Regions from separate parts of the Staphylococcus warneri genome, predicted to be linked through region 1. Evidence: a T-box and tRNA genes for the amino acid it is inferred to sense, from the RefSeq annotation. Region 1 holds a T-box; the other holds one or more tRNA genes.
The links. A T-box is a leader RNA that pairs with one kind of tRNA and senses whether it is charged. The one in region 1 lies ahead of serS (serine--tRNA ligase), so its partner is inferred to be a tRNA-Ser.

Region 1 (4,758 bases):
TTAAGAAATGTAACGATATATATACCAAGTATAACAATGACAATATTTTAGTGTATTAAATAATTAAATTGTTAATGTATTATAAAAATTGTAAAAAGTATTGTTTATATAAAAATGAAAACGTATACTTTTTGATAATGGAAGTTTTAATTCTACATAAAGGGGAGCTGTTTCTATGACTTTATTTTTAAATGGAGAAGCTTTAACGATTGAAGATATTAAACAATTATTACACCAAGATTTAAAAATTGAAATCACAGAGGAAGCATTAGAAAGAGTTAAAAAAAGTAGAAGTGTAGTAGAAAGAATTATTAATGATAAAGAAACCATTTATGGGATCACTACAGGGTTTGGTTTATTTAGTGATGTGCGTATTGATTCGACTCAATATAATGACTTACAAGTTAATTTAATACGTTCACACGCTTGTGGGATGGGTGAGCCATTTTCTGAAGAGGTATCACTCGTGATGATGATTTTACGTCTTAATACATTATTAAAAGGAAATTCAGGAGTAACGTTAGAATTGGTCGATCAGCTCAAATATTTCATTAATGAGCGTATTATTCCTGTCATTCCTCAACAAGGTTCACTCGGTGCCTCAGGTGATTTAGCACCATTATCTCATTTAGCTTTAGCACTTATTGGTGAAGGACTTGTTTACTTTAAAAATGAAGAAGTTGATAGTCGTTATGTCTTAAATGAATTAGGAAGAGCACCATTACATCTACAAGCTAAAGAAGGATTAGCATTAATTAATGGTACACAGGCTATGACTGCTCAAGGGGTTATTAATTATATTGAAGCGGAAGACCTAGGTTACCAAGCAGAGTGGATTGCGGCGCTCACGCATCAAGCGTTAAATGGTATTGTTGATGCTTATGATCATAGAGTACATGCAGTTAGAAATAGTCAAGAACAAGTAGATGTCGCGGCACGTATGCGTGATTGGTTAGCAGACTCGAAGTTAACAACAAGACAAGCTGAGATTCGTGTTCAAGATGCGTATTCTTTACGTTGTATTCCACAAATTCATGGCGCTAGTTATCAAGTGTTTAACTACGTAAAAGAAAAGTTAGAGTTTGAAATGAATGCTTCAAATGATAATCCACTTATCTTTGATGAAGACGGTGAAACAATAGTTATATCTGGTGGTAACTTCCATGGACAACCTATCGCCTTTGCGCTTGATCATTTGAAGTTAGGTGTCAGTGAATTAGCGAATGTTTCAGAACGACGTGTGGAACGACTAGTGAATCCGCAATTGAATAACGGTCTACCTGCATTCTTAAGTCCTGAACCTGGTTTACAAAGTGGCGCGATGATTATGCAATATGCGGCTGCGAGCCTAGTTTCTGAGAATAAAACACTTGCACATCCAGCGAGTGTAGATTCTATACCATCTTCAGCTAACCAAGAAGATCATGTATCTATGGGAACGATTGCTTCAAGACATGGTTATCAAATGATTGAAAATGCACGACGAGTTATTGCGATTGAATGTATTATTGCGTTACAAGCAGTTGAGTTAAAAGGTGTCAATCAACTATCACCTAAAACACGAGACAAATATGACGAATTTAGAAACATTGTGCCATCTATCAAACAGGATAGACAATTCCATAAGGACATAGAAGCCGTAGCACAGTACTTAAAGGATAGTGCATATCATTAATACATTCATAAAATGAAAATGATTGAATTTTAAAATAACTTGAAAATTACAAAAAACTTTGCTATATTGTGAGTAAGTTAATAAAACATTGTTCGTAGGCCAAGTAGTATTATTGATGGATTTCAGAGAGCTTGTGGTTAGTGAGAACAAGTAATCCACTTTAATGTGAATCTACCTACATTTAGTGAGCAATCGGCGAATAACCGTTATTATAGTTAAGTGCAAACGAAGTTACATTTCATTGAGATGTTTGCTTTGTTTGTTAAATAGGGTGGCAACGCGTAGACCACGTCCCTTGTCGGGGCGTGGTCTTTTTGTATGCTTTTATATACATAGTTGGCATGCTAAATATATATTTTTTATGGGAAAGGATGAAGGTTTCATGTTAGATATTAAACTTTTTAGAACAGAGCCAGACAAAGTTAAGAGCAAAATTGAATTAAGAGGAGACGACCCTAAAGTAGTCGATGAGGTATTAGAATTAGATGAAAAGCGTCGTACATTAATAAGCAAGACAGAAGAGATGAAAGCGAAACGTAATAAAGTAAGTGAAGAAATCGCTCAGAAAAAACGTAATAAAGAAAATGCTGATGATGTTATCGCTGAAATGCGTCAATTAGGTGATGACATTAAAGAATATGATACACAATTAAATGAAATTGATAATAAAATGTCAGATATTCTATGTCGTATTCCAAACCTTATCAATGATGATGTACCACAAGGTGCTTCAGATGAAGAAAATATCGAAGTTAAAAAATGGGGTACACCACGTGAATTTGATTTCGAAGCGAAAGCACACTGGGATATCGTAGAAGATCTTAAAATGGCTGACTTCGATCGTGCCGCTAAAATTTCTGGTGCACGTTTCGTTTATCTAACTAGAGACGGTGCACAATTAGAACGTGCATTAATGAACTACATGATTACTAAACATACAACACAACATGGTTACACTGAAATGATGGTACCTCAATTAGTTAACGCTGATACAATGTATGGTACTGGTCAATTACCTAAATTCGAAGAAGATTTATTTAAAGTAGAAAAAGAAGGACTATATACAATTCCAACTGCTGAAGTACCTTTAACAAACTTCTATCGTGATGAAATCATCCAACCAGGTGTCTTACCTGAAAAATTCACTGGACAATCTGCATGTTTCCGTAGTGAAGCGGGTTCAGCTGGTAGAGATACAAGAGGTTTAATTCGTTTACACCAATTCGACAAAGTTGAAATGGTACGCTTTGAAAAACCTGAAGATTCTTGGGATGCTTTAGAAGAAATGACTACAAACGCTGAAGCAATCTTAGAAGAATTAGGATTACCATATCGTCGTGTTATCTTATGTACTGGAGACATTGGTTTCAGTGCTAGTAAAACATACGACTTAGAAGTATGGTTACCTAGCTATAACGACTACAAAGAAATCAGTTCATGTTCAAACTGTACTGACTTCCAAGCACGACGTGCCAATATCCGTTTCAAACGTGATAATGCAGCTAAACCTGAATTAGCGCATACGTTAAACGGTAGTGGTTTAGCTGTAGGTCGTACATTCGCAGCAATTGTTGAGAACTACCAAAATGAAGATGGTACTGTAACTATCCCTGAAGCCTTAGTACCATTCATGGGTGGTAAAACTCATATTCAAAAGCCAACTAAATAATTTAGATTGTTAGCGAATGACTAGCTACACAATGCGCGGTAATGAAGAGCCATCATTGCCGCGTATTTTTTTTATGCCAATAACCTAAAGTAAGAGGGTAGGGGAGGGACATTAAGTAAAATTCAGACGCAAAATAGTGTGGGTAATCTAACTATTTATAGAAAATTCTGTCATATTTAAAATGTTGTGATGACGGCATTTTAAAAGTGAGGTTTGTCTGACATCACACACACCGACGTCTAAAGTGATTGCCGTTTTCATCATTGTATATTAGACTTGAGTTTATTATTTAAACGTAAATGCGTTTGTAACTAGAAAGGGGGAGACAAGATGACCCATCTCACATTTAGACAAGGTGTTAAAGAATGCATTCCAACATTATTAGGGTATGCAGGTGTTGGTATTTCATTTGGCATCGTTGCTGCATCTCAAAAGTTTAGTTTATTAGAAATTATATTACTTTGTTTGATTATTTATGCTGGTGCGGCGCAATTTATTATATGTGCGTTAGTCATAGCTGGAACACCCATAACAGCGATAGTGTTAACAACATTTATTGTTAATTCACGTATGTTTTTATTAAGTATGACTTTAGCACCCAATTTTAAGTCTTATGGTTTATGGAATCGAATTGGACTTGGTTCTTTAGTAACCGATGAAACGTTTGGTGTAGCCATCACGCCTTATTTAAAAGGTGAGCCAATTAACGATCGTTGGTTGCATGGTTTAAACATCACAGCATATTTGTTTTGGACCTTTTCTTGTGTAGTTGGTGCTGTATTTGGCAAATATATTTCGAATCCAGAGATGTTAGGATTAGATTTTGCGATTACAGCTATGTTTGTATTTTTAGGAATTGCTCAATTTGAATCTGTTAAAAAGTCTAAGATCAACATCTATCTTGTGCTTATTCTATGTGTCATTGTGATGATGTTAACGTTAAGCTTTGTTATGCCCTCGTATGTAGCGATTATAATATCTGCGGTTGTCGCATCTACATTAGGGGTGGTGATGGACAGATGATGACAGATCAACATATGTTAATCATTATTATTCTATGTGGTATTGTTACGATTTTAGTCAGAGTGATTCCATTTATGATGATTTCACGAGTAAATCTACCAGATGTTTTTATTCAATGGTTATCCTTTATACCTATCACACTTTTTACAGCACTTGTCTTGGACGGTATTATTCAACAACATGAAGGTAGTGTAGGCTATACACTCAATGTGCCATTCATTATTGCATTAATACCAACTGTATTATTAGCCATATATACGAGAAGTCTAACTTGGACCATTTTAGGCGGTATTGCATTTATCGCTCTATTGAGATTCTTTCTATAGAAATCAAGGTCTACATATTGAATTTCGTGATAGAGTTAGTTAAAATTTAAGTAGTTAGAAAATTT
Region 2 (4,758 bases), 660 kb from region 1:
ATTACTCGGCAATGATTACCATTCATTGTCGAGTTTTCTTTCTAATTATTTATATTTAATCATATGTCTATAAAGATGACCGTAAAGATCGATATCATTCACTGTCTTAAATCCTAATTTTTTATATAGATTTAGCGCTTTTTCATTATCATAATCACAATTTAGACTCCATTTTTTCTCAGGGTACTTCTCCAAAAGATAAGTCATCAGTTGTGTAGCTATACCTTGACCTCTATATTCAGGAAACGTAGCTACGGTTTCAATATACATCTCATCGTCCTCTGCTTCTTTCACTGGTAAAGGTGTACCATATTTACGAATATCTTCATCAAGCGGTAACTTTAACCAATTTTTCTCATAATCAAGTTCGTGTTTACCATCATATGCAATAACACAACCTGCAACTTTGCCATTGACTTCATAAACCCAAACATTTTTATAATAACTTCGATATTCTACATTAACAATACTCAACTCTAGTATGTTCATAATTCTTTCTTGGCTAATTTCATTAACTATATCTAATTCCATATCTTCCCAAATCATAAAACATAATTCAGCGATACGCTTATTATCACTAGGATGTGCTTGTCTAATCATCATATATCCTTCCTCAAAATTTGTCTTAATTTCATTATATAGAAACTACGATATAATATAAATCAAAGGACCTATTTCATATTGAATTTAGAGATTTTGATGAGAGAATTGAACTTTAAGAAGTATTTCTAAAATACATTTTTATGTTTGTTACGTGATTAATTCTTTAATCGATGAATCTTATTTTTAGGAGGTAGCAAAAAATGAGAGTTAATAAAGTCATTTATATATTAGTAGCTATTTTTTTAGGAGGTATTGGTGTTCATAAATTTTATGCTGACAAAGTCGGACAAGGTCTTTTACATCTTGCCTTCTTTTGGACAGGTATTCCAAGTATTGTAGCTATTGTTCATGCTATTATCGTCGCTTTTACTAAAAAAGCTGACAATGACGGTTACATTGTTTTTGAAAAATAATATTTACCCTATTCTAGCGATTTATTTTCCATTCACTTTTAAAACATTAAAAACGGGGTATATATTATTTATCAAGTAAAAGCAAAAGGGAGACATAATTATGATGAACATTATTAAACGTGTAGTAAGAACAATCATAACAGGTTACATTGTTAAAATTATCCGTGATTTGATTTCAGGTAAATCAAACGGAAAAAAATAAAGAATAATATATCGAGAATTACTGCCCATCAATGTATTCATTACAATTGATGGGCTTTTTTATATAAATGGTCATTTAATAAAGACAAAATCTTCCATTCGTTATATAATAAGATAAATTTTATAAGTATTATAATTTTTATTAGAAATTTAAAGTCTTTTATTCTTAATTACTTATGAAATTTACTTTTTTATTTTATAACAATCTGGAGGTCAGTCTATCAATGAGATTTGGAATTTTATTAATTAGATGGATGTTAGCGACATCTTTTTTAGTACATGGCACGTTAAAATTTGTAGACCTAGAAGGTACGATACATTTTCTAGGTTCATTAGGTTTACCCCCACTACTTGCAATTTTAATGTCAATTGGTGAAGTTGTTGGAGGTATCTTCTTGATATTTGGGATTTTAACACCGTATGTTAATGTTTTCTATATTTGTGTGATGTTAGGTTCCATATTCACCTTAAAATTAACTCGAGGATACGTTAGTGGTTATGAGTTCGAAATAATTCATATCGTAATGAATGTAGCAGTGATGAGCAGTTATAGTTGGAAAAAATGGATACAATTTTACTGATCATTTTATTTAATATTAACAGACTTTTGTAAGTATCTTATCACTTTAGGAATACAGCTTGAGTATTGCATTGATATTATAATAAAAAACACCATGATTTTAGATCAGCCCTATGGTTAGATTCTAATTTCATGGTGTTTTTATACTATGATATTCAATTATCGCCTAGCCTCATAGTTGGCTAGCTACTGTGTTCAATGTATTTCATTTTAAAGTCCACGCACTAAAGAATCTTAATTCTTCGAAGTAAATATTATAAGAAGGAAATCAACTCTTGATAAGTCAAAAATCAGTAGAAAAAATAACAGGCTGGGACATAAATATATATTTCAAGTTACATTCATATTTAGGCAGTAGTTGACTGTAAAGTCATTCTTTTTTTTATAGAAATTAGAATGACTTACACATGCGTATTGACTCATGTGTTCAAATTAAGCTTTAGACGTATACATGAACTAAAGTTCATGCATAAAACCGTCTAAGTAATAAATTACAAAGACGGTCTAATGTATCAAGCTTTTTCATTTCTAGTCAACCTTGCCGGGGGACGGGCCCCAAACATAGAGAATTTCGAAAAGAAAATCTACAGACAATGCAAGTTGGGGATGGACAACGATAAAGAAATACTTTTTTAAGAAATTAGTATTTCTTATGCATGAGTTTCACTCATGTATTCCTATTTTAAAGTACACATTAGCTATGGCTAATGCGTAAGAACCACTACATAATAAATGATTAGTGGTTCTTTATTATTTCTGTCCCACTCCCTTATTTATAGTAACGGAGGGACTATCCATTCGCTTTAATAAAGTGTGTTGACCATATATTGACCAAAATATATTAAACAAACTTAAACGGATTTTTAACAAAATAAAAAAGAACGTTGGTTTAACAACGTTCTAGGTAGTTTAAGTAAATCAGAATTAAACTGATTTTTACTATAAAACGGAAACGGAGGGATTCGAACCCTCGCGCCGCTCTCGCGACCTACACCCTTAGCAGGGGCGCCTCTTCAGCCAACTTGAGTACGTTTCCATGGCTCCACAGGTAGGACTCGAACCTACGACCGATCGGTTAACAGCCGATAGCTCTACCACTGAGCTACTGTGGAATAATTAAATTGTAGTGCTTTCTCTATCAAGCACAAATATTATTATATCAATTTTACGTAAATTATCAAGAGATAACTTAAAAAAATATACGGAACATTTACACTATATTAATATAACGTTCCGCATATTTTAAATTTCAACATAATTTATTTATCTACAAATAGCGAATAACGTGATAATGCTTCAAAAATGTTTAATGAGGATTTTTCATAATCGATGGGTTTATCGGGGTCATTAGATTTCATGCGGGATTGTTTATCTACCATATAATAAAAGAAGATTGCGTTGGTATACTGATGCCATAAACTGTGGAATGATACATTAAGGGTAATGGTTTCATTGTTTGCAAATATGATTTTACATTTACGATGTTTTAATTCTTTAATAGATTCAACATAATGCATATTAATCCATAAATTTTCTTCTTGTCGATCTGAATGAGTAGGAAAAAAGTAAGTTGGAAATAAAGGAGTTAATAAAATTGGAGGTTTACTTGAGATACCTGTGATTCGATTGGTTTCAGCTTTTTTACTTAAATAATTGTTACCATAAAATTTGCATGATCTCTCTATAATCTTTTGAACTTTAAATGGGCTTTGTATGACTGTCTTATCAAACCGAATAATTTCTGAACCATTTGGTTGATTTTGATTATCATAATTAGGCCTAATCACCATGTCTCCCTTTCTAATTACGTAAATATTCTGAGTTGTCATTGGGATAACCTCGCTTTATTAAATTTTATTATCTTTTCTAATTTATAGAATCAATAATATGTTTTTTATTTTATAAGAAAAATCACAAAAGTCAAGTTATTCTTAAAGTGTAATATGATACATTTTTTCGTTTAAAATGTCAGAATATTCATTGATTTCAAAATTCAAAAAATGTATAATATCTATATATTAAATTCAAACGAAAGGTCGAGATCCTTATGAATCATAATACAAATGTGAAACATACGACACTTGAAGAATTTGTAACTACAGTTAATGATTTAGGCGTTGAACTAGTCATTGATGAAGCACTTAGAGAGGTTAGAAAAAAAGAGTTGAAATTACTAATTGATGAAGCTTTAGTAAATAAAGACGAGAAAGCATTCAATGAGTACATAACAGAATATAAAAACTTGGAGGCATTTCTCAGTGAATAATTTAGATTCGAGTCATTCAAAATAAGGTCTATTCCCTACTAAAAAAGTTAGAGAATAGACCTTTTAAATTTATATGACTTTAAGACATTAATCTTAATATTTCATTCTTATCTATATCACCAAAATAATGATATAGATTATAATTTGCCAATGCTTCTTCTAAATGGTTAAAGTCATGAAGGCAACCTTCTAAGGCATGTTCTAAATCACTAATGTCACCTTCACCAAAGAAATCACCGAAAATTTTTGCGTGTTCAATTTTACCCTTTTTCACATCAAACTTGATTTGAATAAATCCTTTTTCGAATTTTTCTTCTCGTTCAAAATTGTATTTTGGATTTTTACCATAATTCCAGTCCCAAGTACGGTATTTTTCATTACTTAATTTCTCGATATTTTTCCAATCTTCATCAGTTAATACATACTCTTCAACTTGTTGTTCACCAAATATCGTTTTTAAAATAATTTGTTTAAATTGATCAATATCTAAAGACTCTGTTAAAAATTCTTCAATATTAGCTACACGCTTTCTAACAGATTTAACACCTTTTGATTTAATTTTAGCTGGATTTACTTTTAAAGCATTTTGAACTTCATCAAGCTCACTGTTCAACATTAATGTACCGTGGCTAAACATTCTATCTTTAACTTTAACCATTGCATTCCCTGAAATTTTAGCAGCACCAACTTGAATA

Region 2: it encodes a tRNA-Ser, which carries the amino acid that the T-box ahead of serS (serine--tRNA ligase) is inferred to sense. The anticodon was not compared.

What each region holds. Positions count from the first base shown of each region.
Region 1 covers NZ_LR134269.1:10,252-15,009, forward strand. The annotation lists gene hutH (histidine ammonia-lyase) at 176-1,675, shown strand; T-box leader at 1,759-1,974, shown strand; gene serS (serine--tRNA ligase) at 2,058-3,344, shown strand; gene EL082_RS00050 (AzlC family ABC transporter permease) at 3,675-4,367, shown strand; gene EL082_RS00055 (AzlD domain-containing protein) at 4,364-4,693, shown strand.
Region 2 covers NZ_LR134269.1:1,779,448-1,784,205, forward strand. The annotation lists gene EL082_RS08680 (GNAT family N-acetyltransferase) at 46-600, opposite strand; gene EL082_RS08685 (TM2 domain-containing protein) at 804-1,016, shown strand; gene EL082_RS12120 (SAR1012 family small protein) at 1,117-1,218, shown strand; gene EL082_RS08690 (DoxX family protein) at 1,442-1,798, shown strand; tRNA gene EL082_RS08695 (tRNA-Ser) at 2,745-2,833, opposite strand; tRNA gene EL082_RS08700 (tRNA-Asn) at 2,835-2,909, opposite strand; gene EL082_RS08705 (competence protein ComK) at 3,057-3,626, opposite strand; gene EL082_RS08710 (IDEAL domain-containing protein) at 3,845-4,063, shown strand; gene EL082_RS08715 (lipoate--protein ligase) at 4,143-4,758, opposite strand, start outside.